2 regions of the Kocuria sp. SL71 genome follow, and region 1 is predicted to be linked to the other one. Evidence: predicted binding sites of a transcription regulator. Region 1 holds the regulator's gene; the other holds the start of a gene.
What was found. Region 1 encodes HrcA, which represses chaperone genes, less so after heat shock. Its sites were predicted from a motif close to TTNGCACTCGNNNNNNNCGAGTGCNAA; they were not measured.
Positions count from the first base shown of each region.

Region 2: groES (co-chaperone GroES) is a predicted target of HrcA. The motif match lies at 4,459-4,485, and genes of this name have one in related genera.

Region 1 is NZ_JAPPRE010000001.1:838,178-845,937, reverse strand. It holds gene ybeY (rRNA maturation RNase YbeY) at 1-25, opposite strand, end outside; gene OVA15_RS03915 (PhoH family protein) at 22-1,041, opposite strand; gene OVA15_RS03910 (16S rRNA (uracil(1498)-N(3))-methyltransferase) at 1,324-2,088, opposite strand; gene dnaJ (molecular chaperone DnaJ) at 2,099-3,256, opposite strand; gene hrcA (heat-inducible transcriptional repressor HrcA) at 3,357-4,370, opposite strand; partial or broken gene OVA15_RS03895 (DUF3097 domain-containing protein) at 4,567-5,432, shown strand; gene OVA15_RS03890 (DUF4870 domain-containing protein) at 5,580-6,173, shown strand; gene hemW (radical SAM family heme chaperone HemW) at 6,291-7,535, opposite strand; gene OVA15_RS03880 (protein phosphatase 2C domain-containing protein) at 7,624-7,760, opposite strand, start outside.
Region 2 is NZ_JAPPRE010000001.1:1,678,238-1,685,997, forward strand. It holds gene OVA15_RS07495 (acyltransferase family protein) at 1-1,978, opposite strand, end outside; gene groL (chaperonin GroEL) at 2,197-3,804, opposite strand; gene groES (co-chaperone GroES) at 3,967-4,263, opposite strand; gene OVA15_RS07510 (siderophore ABC transporter substrate-binding protein) at 4,668-5,666, shown strand; gene OVA15_RS07515 (ABC transporter permease) at 5,802-6,800, shown strand; gene OVA15_RS07520 (iron chelate uptake ABC transporter family permease subunit) at 6,815-7,760, shown strand, end outside.

The DNA of each region.
Region 1 (7,760 bases):
GGCGGATGTCGAACTCGACGCTCATGCGCCCTCCCCCTGCTGCTCCTGTGCGTCCTGCGACGTCCCGCGCTGGGCTGCGGCCTCACGACGGGCGTCCTTGCGCTCGCGGCGCTCCTGGCGCCGGCGGTTGGTCACGCCGAAGACCTCGTAGGCATCGACGATCCGCCCCACCAGCTCGTGGCGCACGACATCGTCGCTGGTCAGCTCAGGGAAGGCGATGTCCTCGACGCCGTGGAGGATGTGCTCGACCTGGCGCAGGCCCGAGGACGTGCCGCCGGGCAGGTCCACCTGGGTGATGTCGCCGGTGACCACGATCTTGGAGCCGAAGCCCAGGCGGGTGAGGAACATCTTCATCTGCTCGGGCGTGGTGTTCTGGGCCTCGTCGAGGATGATGAAGGAGTCGTTGAGCGTGCGCCCGCGCATGTAGGCCAGCGGGGCCACCTCGATGGTCCCGGCCTCCATGAGCTTGGGAATCGCGTCCGGGTCGAGCATCTCGTGCAGGGCATCGAAGAGCGGCCGCAGGTAGGGGTCGATCTTCTCGTTGAGGGAGCCGGGCAGGAAGCCCAGCCGCTCGCCGGCCTCGACCGCGGGACGCGTGAGGATCAGCCGCGAGACCTCCTTGCGCTGCAGCGCCTGCACCGCCTTGGCCATGGCCAGGTACGTCTTGCCTGTGCCGGCCGGGCCGATGCCGAAGGTCACGGTGTGGTCGTCGATGGCGTCCACGTAGAGCTTCTGGTTGATCGTCTTGGGGCGGATGGTGCGCCCGCGCGAGCTGAGGATGTCCTGGTTCAGAGCGCTCGAGGGCCGTGCCGCCGCATCCCTGCCCAGGATGCCCATCAGCTGCGCGATCACCTGCGGGGTGACGAGCGTCCCCTGGGAGGCCAGGGCTCGGATCTCCTCGAGCAGCGCGACGACGACGGCGACGTCCTCCGCGCGGCCGTCGACCGAGACGGTGAGGTCGTGGGCGCGCAGATGGGTGCCCGGACGGGCCAGCTCGATCTGGGTCAGCGCGGAATCGGCCTGGCCGATGCTGCGCACCATGGTCTCGCGGTCGTGGAAGACGACGGTGCGCCGCACGCGCTCCTGCTCCGGGGACGCGTCCTGCGCGGGTGCCCCGACGGGACGCTGCGGGTCCGCTTCGGTGTCCGAGAGGGTGCTGTGATCCATGGTGAGGGCCGTGTGGCCGCTGCCGCCTTCCGTTGCGCTGCGCGTGGTCTGCTCCGCACGGGAGGCTGCAGCTGGTGCAGGCCGAGGTGCGGTTCGAGGGCCCATGCTATCGCGCCGGTGCGACGCGCCGGCGGGCGGCTGTGCCGCCGTGGATGCTCACCAGCGCCCGAGAGCGCAGGACAGCACGGCCACGGCAGCGGCCCCTGCCGTGGAGGAGCGCAGGACCTCCGGGCCCAGCAGCATCGGCTGAGCCCCGGCCTGCACGAAGCGCTCGAGCTCCGCGTCCGAGACGCCGCCCTCCGGGCCCACGATCAGCCCGATCCCCTCCAGGTCCTCGTGGGACGCCAGCTCCGGAAGCAGCTCGGTGAGACGCTGCTGCGCGCTCTCGTGCAGGACCAGCCAGCGGGTGCCCGGCGCCTCCTCGATGAGCCGGGCCAGCGAGAAGCTCGTGACCGGCTCGCGCAGCTGCGGCCAGCGAGCCCGTCGGGACTGCTTGGCCGCCGAAGTCAGGGCGGACTCCCACTTGGCCAGCTGCTTGGCCTGGCGCTCGGGGCGCAGCTTGGCGATCGAGCGCTCGGCCTGCCACGGGATCACGGCCTCGACGCCGAGCTCGGTGCAGGACTCGACGGCCTGCAGATCACGGTCGCCCTTGGCCAGGGCCTGCACGAGGACCAGCTCGGGGCTGCGCGCCGGCTCCTGCACGGAGTCCTCGACGCGCAGCTCGATCCGGTCGCCAGCGGCGCTCACGACGCTGCCGGTGACCCGCAGCCCGCGGCCGTCGACGAGCTCGAGCCGCTCGCCGGTGCTCAGGCGCCGCACGGTGGCGGCGTGGCGGGCCTCAGGGCCGCTGAGCACGATCTGCTCCCCCGTGCCGGCGCCGAGCAGCTCGGTCTTGGCGAGGAAGACGGGCAGCGTGGTCATGTCCGGCGCCTCACTGATCCGCGAAGCGGTCGCGCAGCCGCGAGAAGAACCCGCCGCCGCCCCCGCGCTCCTGCGTGCGGCTCACGGCGGTTCCGGTGTGCTGCTCCTCGCCGCGCAGGGAGGCCAGCCGGGTGAGCAGCTCGCGCTGCTCGCCGGTGAGGTCCTCGGGGGTCTCGACCTCCAGGTGCACCACCAGATCGCCGCGCTCCCCGCTCTGGCTGCGCAGGCGGGTGGAGCCCAGGCCCTCGACCCGGCGGGTCTGACCCGACTGGGTGCCTGCGGGGATCGAGATCTCCTGGGGGCCGTCGAAGGTGTCGAGCTTGAGGGTGGTGCCCAGCGCGGCCGAGGTCATGGGGATCCGCACGGTGACGTGCAGGTCGTCGCCGTCGCGGGTGAACGTGGGGTCCTGGGTGACCTTGGTCTCCACGTACAGGTCGCCGCTGGGGCCGCCGGCCACGCCGGCCTCGCCCTGCCCCGACAGGCGGATGCGCACTCCGCTGCGCACGCCGGCGGGGATCTTGACGTTCAGCGGGCGCTTGTCGCGCACGCGCCCGTGGCCGTAGCACTCCTGGCACGGGGACTTGATGACATCGCCGTAGCCGCGGCAGGTGGGGCACTCGGCCACGGTCATCACGGTGCCCAGGGGCGAGCGGATGGGCTGGCGGACCTGGCCCTGGCCGCCGCAGTCGGTGCACTGCTCGGGGTGGGTGCCCGGCTGGCAGCAGGTGCCCTGGCACTCGGGGCACACGACCGCGGTGTCCACCGTGATCCGCTTCTGGGTGCCGAAGACGGCCTCCTGCAGGGAGACGTCCACGGTGATCAGAGCGTCCTGGCCCTGGCGCGTGCGGGACTTGGGGCCCTGGGCTCCGCCGCCCTGGAAGAAGGCGTCGAAGATGTCGCCGAAGCCCCCGAACCCGCCGCCGCCGCCGAAGCCGCCTCCGCCGAAGCCGGACTCGCCGTTCTCATTGCCGGTGGCGTCGTAGATGCGCCGCTTCTCCGGGTCGGAGAGGACGTCGTTGGCGTGGGAGACGCGCTTGAACTCATCGGCGGCATCCGGCGACGGGTTGACGTCCGGGTGCAGCTGACGGGCCTTCTTGCGGTAGGCGCGCTTGATCTCCTCGGCGGAGGCGTCCCGGGACACGCCCAGGGTCTCGTAGTGATCGCTCACAGGTCGTTCCGTCCTCGTCATCTCTGGGATTCGTGGTCTGCGCGCCCCTCGCCGGGCGCATGGCCGGGCTCAAGGAGAGCGCGAGTCTGTTCGGTGCGGCTCAGCTGGGCAGCGAGCGCGAGAGGTAGCTGGCCACGGCGCGCACCGCCGCCATGGTCTGCGGGTAGTCCATGCGGGTGGGTCCCAGCACGCCGAGCTTGGCCCTGCGCTGCGGACCGTATCCGGTGGCCACGACAGCGGTCTCGACCAGCGGGTCCGAGGAGTCCTCCGCGCCGATGCGCACGGCCACCCCGCGCTCGTCCTGCTCCATCTCCGAGAGCAGCTGCAGGAGGGTGACCTGCTCTTCGAGCGCCTCCAGCACGGGGCCGATGCTGCGGCGGAAGTCGTCGGTGGACTGGGCCAGGTTCGCGGTGCCTGCCAGCAGCATGCGCTGCCCGGACGCGCTGTCCAGCACGGCGGCCACGGCCGCGGCCGCCGCCTCCAGCAGGGGCTGCTCGGCCGGGGGCGCCTGCTGGGCCGCGGCCATCACGGCCGCACCGGCTCCGTCCAGTGGATGCCCGACGACCGCGCCCAGCAGCCTCGCCCGGGCATCCAGGACGACGGACTCGGCCACCGGCTCGGGCATGCGCAGCATCCGCTGGGAGACCCGGCCGTCGGTGGGGATCACGACCAGCAGGACCTGGTGCTCGTCCATGCGCACCAGCTCCAGGTGCCGCAGCACGGCCGAGCTCACCGACGGGTACTGCACGACCGCCACCTGGTGGGTGAGCTGCGAGAGCAGGCGCACCGTGCGCTCCATGACGTCGTCGATGCCGTCGGCGCCCTCGAGCAGGGTCTGGATCGCGCGGCGCCGGGCCGGGGTCAGCGGCTGGACCGCCGCGATCCGGTCGACGAACTCGCGATACCCCTTGGCCGTGGGGATCCGACCCGAGGAGGTGTGGGGGGCCATGATCAGGCCCTCCTCCTCCAGCACGCCCATGTCGTTGCGCACGGTCGCCGAGGACACGCCGAGGGCGTGGCGCTCGACGAGGGCCTGGGAGCCCACCGGCTCCCGGGAGTGGACATAGTCCTCCACGATGGCCTGCAGGACCTGCAGCCGCCGGGGGTGATCCATGTTCCGCTCCTTCCTGCGCTGTGCGTGCTCGCTCGGAGGACCATTCTGGCACTCGGGGGCGCACACTGCTAAGCCAGTGTAGGCGGGCTCACGCCTCCGCGCTCGCACCGGGGCATTGGTACGCTCGCCGCTGATCCGCCCGGAGGCGCCCCCTCCGGCGCGCCGCACCACCACGTCCGTCGATCTGGAGGCCGCCATGCCCCCTTCGTCCTGGGGACCGCGCTCCCTCAGCGACCTGTCCGCCTCGAACCGCCCGCCCGAGCCGCGTCAGCTGCCGGTGGCCCGCGGCATGGTCCTCGAGCAGTTCGAGACCGGCTGGGTCGGGGCCGTGGTGCGTCTGGAGACGATAGGCGGCATGCGCGTGCTCAGCCTCGAGGACCGTCGGGGCAGGATCCGCAGCTTCCCCCTGGGGCCCGGCTTCCTCTTCGAGGGCGAGCCCGTGATCGCTGCCGAGCCTCAGCGCCGCAGCGCCCCAAGGCTCCCGCGCGCACCCGCTCCGGGTCGGTCGAGGTGGAGGGCTTCCGCGCCCGCACGGCCCAGGCCTCCCGCATTTGGGTCGAGGGCAAGCACGACGCCGAGCTGGTCGCGAAGGTCTGGGGCCACGACCTGGCGGTCGAGGGCATCGTGGTCGAGCCGCTGCACGGCGTGGACGATCTGGCCGCGGCCGTCGCGGAGTTCTCCCCCGGGCCGTCGCGGCGCCTGGGCATCCTGGTCGATCACCTGGTCGCAGGCTCCAAGGAGTCCCGGATCGCCGAGGAGGCCATGCGGGTGCCGTCCGCCCCCGGCAACGTGGCGGTGCTGGGCCACCCGTACATCGACATCTGGCAGGCCGTGAAGCCCAGCGCCATGGGCATCCGCGCCTGGCCCGAGGTGCCGCGCGGGATCGATTGGAAGACCGGGATCTGCCGCGGACTGGGCTGGCCGCACGAGACCCCCGAGGACATCGGACGGGCCTGGAGCTCGATCCTCTCCCGCGTGGACACCTACGCCGATCTGGAGCCGGCGCTGCTCGGGCGCGTCGAGGAGCTCATCGACTTCGTCACGGTCCCCGGCAGCGCCTGAGCAACCCGTCACACGGGGCCTCCCACGAAGCCCTCGGAGGCCGTCAGCGGCTAGACTGTGCAGGACCCGAGCGCCTCCCCGACCCCCAGGGGACCTGCGGCGCCCGCTCGACCGGCCCTGCCGGTCACACGACCTCGAAGGTGGACAGTGGCCGTCTCCAGCAGCAGCCCCCAGCGACTCAGCGACTCCGGTGCCGAGCCGGCCGACCCCGGATCCGACGACCAGGCGGCCCTCGCGCCGAACGAGTACGAGGGGCTCAGCGCCCAGCCCGGTCCGGTCTCCGTCTCGGACGATCAGCAGCTGGCCACACTGACGCACATGCTCGGAGTGGTCGGATGCGTGCCCAGCATGAGCATCCACCGCTGGGCCAGGGGCCGCGCCCGCTTCACCGAGCAGGAGTCCCTGGAGGCCGCCAACTTCACGCTGCTGCCCACCCTCGTGGTGATCGCCGGCGCGCTGCTGGCCTTCATCCCGTGGGTCGGCTGGATCTTCGCCATCCTGGCCGCCGCAGCCTGGCTGATCCTCGCCATCTCTTCGGTCGCCGCAGCCGTCTCCGCCAACTCCGGGCGTCCGTACCGCTACCGCCTCAACTGGTACCTCTACGACGCCCTGGCGAGCCGACGCCAGGAGCGCCGCCGGGAGCGCGAGACCTCCGGTCCGGTCACAGCCCAGGGCCAGGTCGTCACCCCCAGCGGCCGCACCGCTGATGCCCCCGAGCCGGGTGCCGGCGCGCAGAACTGACCCGGACGCCCCACGGCACGCGCAGAGGGCCCCGCTTCGGCGGGGCCTTCTGCATGTCAGCCGCAGGTCTGCCCGGCCGTGGACCGGCCGTTCCGACGGGTCCGAGAGCCCTGCGGCTCAGTCGACGAGCAGCCGCCGCACCACGGCGTCCCCGAGCAGGCGGCCGCGCAGCGCGAGCACGAGCCGGCCCTGCAGCGCGCTGCGGCCGTCGATCAGCTCCTCCGCCACCAGCCCCGCGATCTGCTCGCGCCCCTCCGGACGCAGCGCCGTGAGCGGCATGCCGTCTGCGATGCGGGATTCGAGCATCACGCGCTCCATGTACCGGGTGTCGTCGTCGAGCTGCTCGCGGCCCACGGCGGGAGAGAGGCCCCTGCGCACCGTCTGCGCGTACGGCATGGGGTGCTTGCGGTTCCACCAGCGCACGCCGCCCACGTGGCTGTGGGCGCCGGGGCCGACGCCCCACCAGTCCTGGTTGTGCCAGTAGGCGAGGTTGTGCGCCGAGCGGTTCTCCAGCGCGCTGCGCCCGCCCGCGACCCGGGACCAGTTGGAGATCTCGTACCACTCGAAGCCTGCCTCGGAGAGCATCTGCTCGGCGATCCCGTACTTCTCGGCCTGGTCGTCCGGGTCCACCGGGTCCACGTCGCCGCGGCGCATCTGCGCCGCCATGCGCGTGCCGTCCTCCACGATCAGGGAGTAGGCGGAGAGGTGGTCCGGCTCCAGGGAGATGGCCTGGCGCAGCGACTCCCTCCAGTCCTCGAGCGACTCCCCCGGCGTGCCGTAGATCAGATCCGTGCTCACGGACAGCCCGGCCTCCTTGGCCCACTGCACGACCCTCGGCACGTTGGCGGGATCGTGGGTGCGCTCCAGGGTGCGCAGGACGTGCGGCACCGCGGACTGGACGCCGAAGGACACGCGGGTGAATCCTCCGTCGGCCAGCGTCTGCAGGTCCTCCCGGGTCACCGAGTCGGGATTGGCCTCGGTGGTGACCTCCGCGCCCTCCAGCAGACCGAAGCTCCCGCGGGCGCTGTCCAGGATCTCCACGAGCGCCGAGGAGGCCAGCCGGGTGGGCGTGCCCCCGCCGAAGAAGACGGTGTGCAGTCCACGGCGCGCCGCCCCGGAGCGCTCGAGCGCCTCGCGGGCGAACTCGATCTCGCGCACGGCCTCGAGGTGGTAGGCCGCCTGCGAGACGTCGGGGCCCAGCTCCAGGGCGGTGTACGTGTTGAAGTCGCAGTAGCCGCAGCGCACGGAGCAGAACGGCACGTGCACGTACAGGCTCAGGGTCCGCTCGTCGCTTCCGTGAGCGGCGGTCTCCGGGAGCAGCCCGTCCTCCGGAGGGGTCTCGCCATCGGGCAGAGAGGGCATCTTCATCCTTCGAGTTCTACTTCAGGTTTGGATTATTTGCGCGGACTTCACGTTCGATGTGAACTCCAGGGCGGAGCTCCCGTGCAGGTCAGAGCGTGATCGCCAGGCCGGTGATGTCGTCGTGCACAGTCATCCGGGGCGCGCGCACGCGGCGGGGATCCGCTCGCTCGAGCCCACGCAGGCTCTGGGCGAGGGAGCCAGCCGATCCGCTGTGCAGCGCCTCGA
Region 2 (7,760 bases), 840 kb from region 1:
CGCTGTCCCACTGCACGTACATGTTCCCGATGACGGGCGGGCAGGTCCCCTCCGGGCAGATCTGATCGGTCATGTCCATCTCGGCGTACAGCGGCAGCTCCTCGGCCAGCGGCTGCATGGGATCGGGCTGTCCGAGCATGGGATGGGTCTTCTGGCACTGCGGAGCCTGCGCGGACCCCTCCTCCATGACGCATTCCGGCGGAGCCTGATCGAACCGCGGGATGTCGCGCACTCCCAGGACGCGGTAGCCCTCGCCCGTGACCTCGCGCACGCGCTGGTCGTAGTCCGGCTTGTAGTACTCGCCCTCGGCGTTGGTGAAGGTCGACTGGGTGATGATCAGATCCGGGTCGATCTGATGCACCAGGGGCATGGAGCCGTCGAGCCAGGGGCCGCACTCGTCATCGAGCTGGTCCTCGTGGCTCGTCCAATAGCAGCCGGGCCTGATGTAGCTGACCACCCGCCAGCCGTTCGCCTCGGCCACCGGCCGCAGGGCGTCCAGCCAGTGCTCGGAGTGCGAGTTGCCGATCAGCAGCACGGTCTGCGACGGGTCCTCCGCGGGCACCGATTCGCGGCACCACTGCTGCGATCCGACGGGGATGTCCCATTCGCTCGGGCATGCCGCGCCCCGGTCCGGCGCCTGGTCGTCGAGCTGGGCGGCCAGCGGAATCGTCGGGGCGTCGGGATCCGGCGCGGTCTGCACGTCGTCTCGCAGCACGAGCGCACCCGGGTTCGAGGCCGTGGGGCCGTCCGGGGCCTCGGCGACGTCCGCGCGCAGACTCTGCTGCCAGGCAAGGACCGGCCCCAGACCGACCGCCAGACACACGACGACCGCTCCGGCCAGGCGCAGCTTGGTGGCCTCGGGCCACTTCCAGCTCTTCAGCGGCGTCTCGATGAGCTTGGTCGCCAGGATTGCCAGAGCGAGCGAGAGCACGATCAGCACCACCCCGGAGCGCGGCCCCGCCTCCGGGCGGTCGCGGATGACCAGGTAGGTGATCAGCAGCGGCCAGTGCACGAGGTAGAGCGCGTAGGAGGAGTCCCCCAGGCGCACCAGCGGCTTGGCGGCGAAGATCCGGTCCAGGCCGAAGCGCGAGTCCGTCTGCCCGGCGACCATGATGGCGGCCGCCGAGAGCAGGGGCCACAGGGCGATCCAGCCGGGGAAGGCCCCCTGCACATCGACCAGCAGGCCCACCAGCACCATCGAGACGAACCCCACCCACCCCAGCACCACGCGCAGCCACCGCGGGAGTCGGATGAAGGGCAGCGCCAAGGCCAGCAGCGAGCCCAGGGCGAACTCCCACAGCCGGGTTCGGGTGTCGAAGTAGGCGAACTCCTGCTGGGTGGCGGTCGTGACGATCGAGAACACGAGCGAGGCGGCGAAGATGGCGCTGAACAGCACCGCGAGCACAGGCACGGGCCGCAGGCGGGACCGGCCGCGGGTCAGCAGCCAGGTCAGTCCGAACAGCAGCGGCCACAGCAGGAAGACCTGGCCCTGGACGGACAGGGACCAGAAGTGCTGGAACGGGCTGGCCGTGGAGCGGTCGGCGGCGTAGTAGTCCACCGAGGTGAGAGCCAGGACCCAGTTCTCGGTGTAGGTCAGGGCCGCCGCTGCCTGACGCAGGGCCTCCTCGACACGGTAGGCCGGGAAGAACAGAGCGACCAGCACCAGGGTGCCCAGCACCGTGAGCACCGCCAGCGGCAGCAGCCGCTTGAAGGTGTGCAGCCAGTAGCGTCCGATCCGCAGCGGGCGCCCGCCCTCGAGCTTGCGCACGAACGACAGCGTCATGAAGAACGCCGAGATCAGCAGGAAGATGTCCACGCCGCCCGAGACCCGCCCGAGGAAGACGTGGTAGAGCACGACCATGATCACGGCGACGGCGCGCAGCCCCTGGATCTCCGGGCGGAAGCCGGAGTACCTGGCCACGGATTCCCGGCGGCGGGCGTCGTCCGCGGTGCCGCCTGTCTCCTGCTGCTCGGACATGCCTCTCCTCCGTGCTGCGGCCACGGCAGCGGGTCATGCGGAAGCCTGCATGCCTGCGCAGCCTCCGGGGGAAGTACGGGCGTTAACCTACCAGCGCAGGCTGCCCGCCCGCGGCATCGTCCGAGGTGCGCAGAAGGCCCGGCTCCCGCCGCGAGTGCGACGGGAGCCGGGCCTGTCCTCGGCCTGCTGCGGCCGCTGTCAGCGCCGCAGCTTCCGGATCAGTGCTGGTGGCCGTGGCCGTCCTGATCGTCCTCCGCGGGCTTGTCGGTGACCAAGGTCTCGGTGGTCAGCACCAGGGCCGCGATCGAGGCCGCGTTCTGCAGCGCAGAGCGGGTCACCTTGACGGGATCGATGATGCCCGCCGCCAGCAGATCGGTGTACTGATCGGCCTTGGCGTCGTAGCCGTGCCCGAGCTCCATCTGCTCTACGCGCGAGACCACGACCCAGCCGTCCTGGCCGGCGTTCTGCGCGATCCAGCGCAGCGGCTGGCGCAGGGCGCGGCGCACGATGTCCGCGGCCACGGCAGCGTCGCCGTCGAGCTGGGCCTTGACGTCGTCGATCGCCGCGGAGGCGTGGACCAGCGCCGAGCCGCCGCCGCCCACGATGCCCTGCTCGAGGGCCGCGCGGGTCGAGGAGACGGCGTCCTCGATGCGGTGCTTGCGCTCCTTGGCCTCGACCTCGGTGGCCGCGCCGACCTTGATGACGGACACGCCGCCGGCCAGGCGCGCCAGGCGCTCCTGCAGCTTCTCGCGGTCCCACTCGGAATCGGTGCGCTCGACCTGGCCGCGGATGTAGTCCACGCGCTCGGAGATCGCCTCGGCGGTGCCGCCGCCGTCGATGATCGTGGTCTCGTTCTTGGTCACGGTGACCGTGCGGGCGGAGCCCAGCTGCTCCAGGGAGACCTGGTCCAGGGCGATGCCCAGCTCGGAGGTCACCACGGTGCCGCCGGTGAGAACCGCCAGATCCTCCATGATCGCCTTGCGGCGGTCGCCGAAGCCCGGGGCCTTCAGGGCCACGACGTCCAGGGTGCCGCGCAGCTTGTTGACGACCAGCGTGGACAGGGCTTCGCCCTCGACGTCCTCGGCGATGATCGTCAGCGGCTTCTTGGTCTGCACGACCTTCTCGAGCACCGGCATGAGCTCCTGCGCCGAGGAAATCTTGCCCTGGTAGAGCAGGATCAGGCCGTCGGACATGACGGCCTCCTGGCGCTCGGCGTCCTTGACGAACGACGGCGACAGGTATCCCTTGTCGAACTGCATGCCCTCGGTGACCTCGAGCTCGATCTCCGTGGAGGAGCCGTCCTCGATGGTGATCACGCCGTCCTTGCCCACGACCTCGAAGGCCCGGGAGATCAGCTCGCCGATCTCCTCGGACTGCGAGGAGATCGCAGCGACCTTGGCGACCTCGTCGCCGGAGACCTCGCGGGCGTCCTCGAGCAGGCGATCGGCGACCGCCTGGACGGCGACCTCGATGCCCTTCTTGATCTGGCCCGGGGCGGCGCCGGCGGCCACGTTGCGCAGGCCCTCCTCCACGAGCGCCTGCGCCAGGACGGTGGCGGTCGTGGTGCCGTCGCCGGCGACGTCGTTGGTCTTGGTCGCGACCTCCTTAGCGAGCTGGGCGCCCAGGTTCTGGTAGGGGTCGTCCAGCTCGACCTCTCGGGCGATCGTCACGCCGTCATTGGTGATGACGGGGGCGCCCCACTTCTTGTCCAGGACCACGTTGCGGCCGCGCGGGCCGAGGGTGACCTTGACGGTGTCGGCCAGGCGGTCGACACCCTCCTTCAACTGATTGCGTGCGTCCTCGCGGAAGAGCAGCTGCTTGGCCATGGGCCGGATTCTCCTTCGGGATCGACGGGCGCGGGCCCGTCGGGATGACTGGGGTCTTGATCGACGAGAGAGGGCGCCGGCCATGCGGACCCGCGCAACCGCGGGGCACGCGGCGGGCGCCCTCTGCTCGGACCGCCTGAGGTGATCAGGGGGTCGTCAGGCTCACTTCTCGACGACGGCCAGCACGTCGCGCGCCGGCAGGACGAGGAACTCCTCGCCGTTGTACTTGACCTCGGTGCCGCCGTACTTGGAGAAGATCACGAGATCGCCCTCCTTGACGTCGACCGGGATGCGGTTGCCGGAGTCGTCGACGCGGCCCGGGCCCACGGCCATGACCTTGCCCTCCTGGGGCTTCTCCTTGGCGGTGTCCGGGATGACCAGGCCGGAGGCGGTGGTCTGCTCGGCCTCGACGACCTGGACGACGATGCGGTCTTCAAGCGGCTTGATGGAGATCGACACGATGTCTCCTTCTCTCATGGATTCGAAGTGTTGCTGAAGCTGTCACGGCGCCCCGCCGAGGTGCTGCTCCCCGCTGCTGCGAGGACCCCGGTGCTGGTGCGCCAGAGGATCTGCCAACCGTCGTCGCGGTGCCGATCGGCCCGAATCCCTTAGCACCCCCCGAGGGCGAGTGCTAAAGCCACCTTAGAGACGGCGCTGGCAGTCGGTCAAGGCGAGTGCCAGCTGCGCACCGCGGGGGAACGAATGCCCCGGAACGACTCCCGGCCGGCCCGCGGACTCCGAGGAAAGCCCTGGCAACAGCTGGGAGAATCCTTTAAGGTCACCAGTAAGGTAACCCTGACCTAGTCAAGGTGAGGCTCACCTTGCCCGGCCACCACGTCGTCGACAGACAAGAGGATGCTCCCATGCCTGCACCCAGCCACCGCTCCGGCGCCGCACTGGCCGCCCTGCCCCTGGCCCTGGCCCTCGGACTCACCGCCTGCGGCGGCTCCGGCGACTCGGACAGCCAGAGCAGCTCCGGGGAGACCGACAGCATCGAGGTCGAGGACAACTTCGGCACCGAGACCGTCGCGCTGCCGCCGCAGAACGTGGTCGCCACCGACAACCGCACGTTCGAGACCCTGTGCGAGTGGGACGTCGAGCTGGCCGCGGCGCCCAAGCCCCTGCTGCCGGAGACGGTCGAGTGCTGGCAGGGCGATGACGTCGTCGACATCGGCAATCACCGCGAGCCGGACCTCGAGGCCATCGCCGGCGTGGAGCCCAGCCTGGTGGTCAACGGCCAGCGCTTCGGCGACTACCACGATCAGATCGCCGAGCTCGTCCCGGATGCCGCGATCGTGGAGTTCGAGCCCCGCGAGGGCGAGGACTTCTTCGAGGAGCTCAAGCGCCAGACCTCGGCCATCGGCGAGATCTTCGACAAGACCTCGGAGGCCGACTCGCTCAACGGCGGCCTGGACGATGCCGCCCAGCGCGTGTCCGACTCCTATCAGGAGGGCGACACCGTCATGGCCGTCAACGTCTCCGGCGGCGAGATCGGCTATATCGCCCCGGGCGTGGGACGCACCTTCGGGCCGCTGTTCGACGAGTTCGGCTTCACCCCGGCCCTCGAGGTCGAAGGCGCCTCGGACGACCACCAGGGCGACGACATCTCCGTCGAGGCCATCGCCGACTCCGACCCGGACTGGATCGTGGTCCTGGACCGCGACGCCGGCGTGAGCTCGGAGGAGGGCGCCACCCCCGCCGCCGAGGTCATCGAGCGGTCCGAGGCGCTGCAGGACGTGACCGCCGTGAAGGAGGGAAACATCTACTACGCTCCGGCGGACACCTACACCAACGAGGGCATCCAGACCTACACCGAGATCTTCAACGGCCTGGCCGACGCCTTCGAGTCCACGAGCAGCTGACCTGCTGATCTGTCAGCGGCGGCACCGGCGTCGAGGCCCGATGCAGGTGCCGCCGCTGAGGCATGCGCCTCGTGCCCGGCCTCCCGGGACGAGGCGCATGCCTCCGCACCGCCCGACCATGCTGAGGGGACCCCGATGACCGAAGCCCGCACCGGCGCCGAGGCGAGCACCCGACGATCCGGGCTCGCCGCAGCCCTGCTCGACTGGAAGCTGTGGCTGGCGACCGCAGCGGTCGCAGGGCTGCTGGTCCTGTCCCTGTTCACGGGGGTCTACGACCTCGGCTCGGAGGGCGGCGCTGAGATGCTCGGCATCACCCGCCTTCCCCGCACGATCGCCCTCGTGCTGGCCGGGGCGGCCATGTCCATGTCCGGGCTGGTCATGCAGCTGCTGACGCAGAACCGCTTCGTGGAGCCCACGACCACCGGCACGACCGAATGGGCGGGGCTGGGCCTGCTCACCGCCATGATCGTCTTCCCGTCTGCCACGCTCATGACGCGCATGGGAACCGCCATCCTCTTCGCCTTCATCGGCACGATGGTCTTCTTCCTCTTCCTGCGCCGGGTGTCCCTGCGCTCGTCGCTGATCGTGCCCATCGTCGGCATCATGCTCGGCGCCGTGGTCGGCTCCGTCTCGACCTTCCTGGCGCTGCAGACCGACATGCTGCAGAACCTCGGCGTGTGGTTCGCCGGCAGCTTCACCTCGGTGCTGCGCGGGCAGTACGAGGTCCTGTGGATCGTGGCGGCCGTCGTGGTCGTGGTGTTCATCGTGGCCGACAGGCTCACGGCCGCCGGGCTGGGCGAGGACATCGCCACGAGCATCGGGCTGAACTACAGCCGGATCATCCTCTTCGGCACGATCCTGATCGCGATCGCCACCGGGGTGGTGACCGTCGTGGTCGGCAATCTGCCGTTCCTGGGGCTGATCGTGCCCAACATCGTCTCGATGATCCGCGGCGACGACCTGCGCTCCAACCTTCCCTGGGTCTGCCTGCTGGGCATCGCGATCGTCACCGTGTGCGATCTGCTGGGGCGCACGCTGATCGCCCCGTTCGAGATCCCCGTCTCCGTGATCCTCGGCATCGTCGGAGCCGTCGTGTTCGTCGCCCTGCTGCTGCGCCAGCGCCGCAGCGCCTGATGGAGGACCCCCGGATGACAGTCGCCAGACCCACGACCGCCAAGGCCCAGCGCTCGAGCGCCGGGGCCTTCGCGACCCCCGCCGCCCGCCGGCGCTACGTCATCGTGGTCGTGGTGCTGCTCGCGCTGTCCGTGCTCTTCGCCGGCGGTCTGCTGGCCTGGGACAACCCGCTGCCGTTCGGCACGCCGGGGTTCTGGCGCATCGCCGAGCTGCGGCTGACCAATGTGATCGTGATGGGCGTGGTGGCGTTCTGCCAGGCCATGGCCACCGTGAGCTTCCAGACCGCCACCAACAACAGGATCATCACTCCGTCGATCATGGGCTTCGAGTCCCTGTACGTGGCGATCCAGACGGGCGTGGTCTACTTCGCCGGAGCCGCCAGTCTGGTGGCCTTCAGCGGCATGACCCAGTTCGTGGTCCAGGTGAGCCTGATGGTCCTGCTGGCCACCGCCCTGTACACCTGGCTGCTCGCCGGACGCCGGGGCAGCATGCACGTCATGCTGCTGGTCGGCATCATCATCGGCGGCGGCCTGGGCTCGGTGTCGACCTTCATGCAGCGTCTGCTGACCCCCAGCGAGTTCGACGTCCTCAACGCCCGGCTCTTCGGCTCCGTGTCCAACGCGGATGCGAGCCTCCTGCCGATCGCGATCCCCCTGTGCCTGGCCGCGGGGCTGGCGCTGTGGCTGTCGGCCCGGCGGCTGAACGTCGTGGCCATGGGCGCCGACGTCGCGAACAACCTGGGGCTGAACCACCGCTGGGAGACCATCCGGATCCTGTTCCTGATCTCGATCCTCATGGCCGTCTCCACCGCCCTGGTGGGCCCGCTGACCTTCCTGGGCTTCCTGGTGGCCACGCTGGCCTACCAGTTCGCCGACACCTACGACCACCGACGGATCTTCCCGGTCGCCATGCTCATCGGCTTCGTGGTGCTCTCCGGGGCCTACTTCCTGATGCACCACG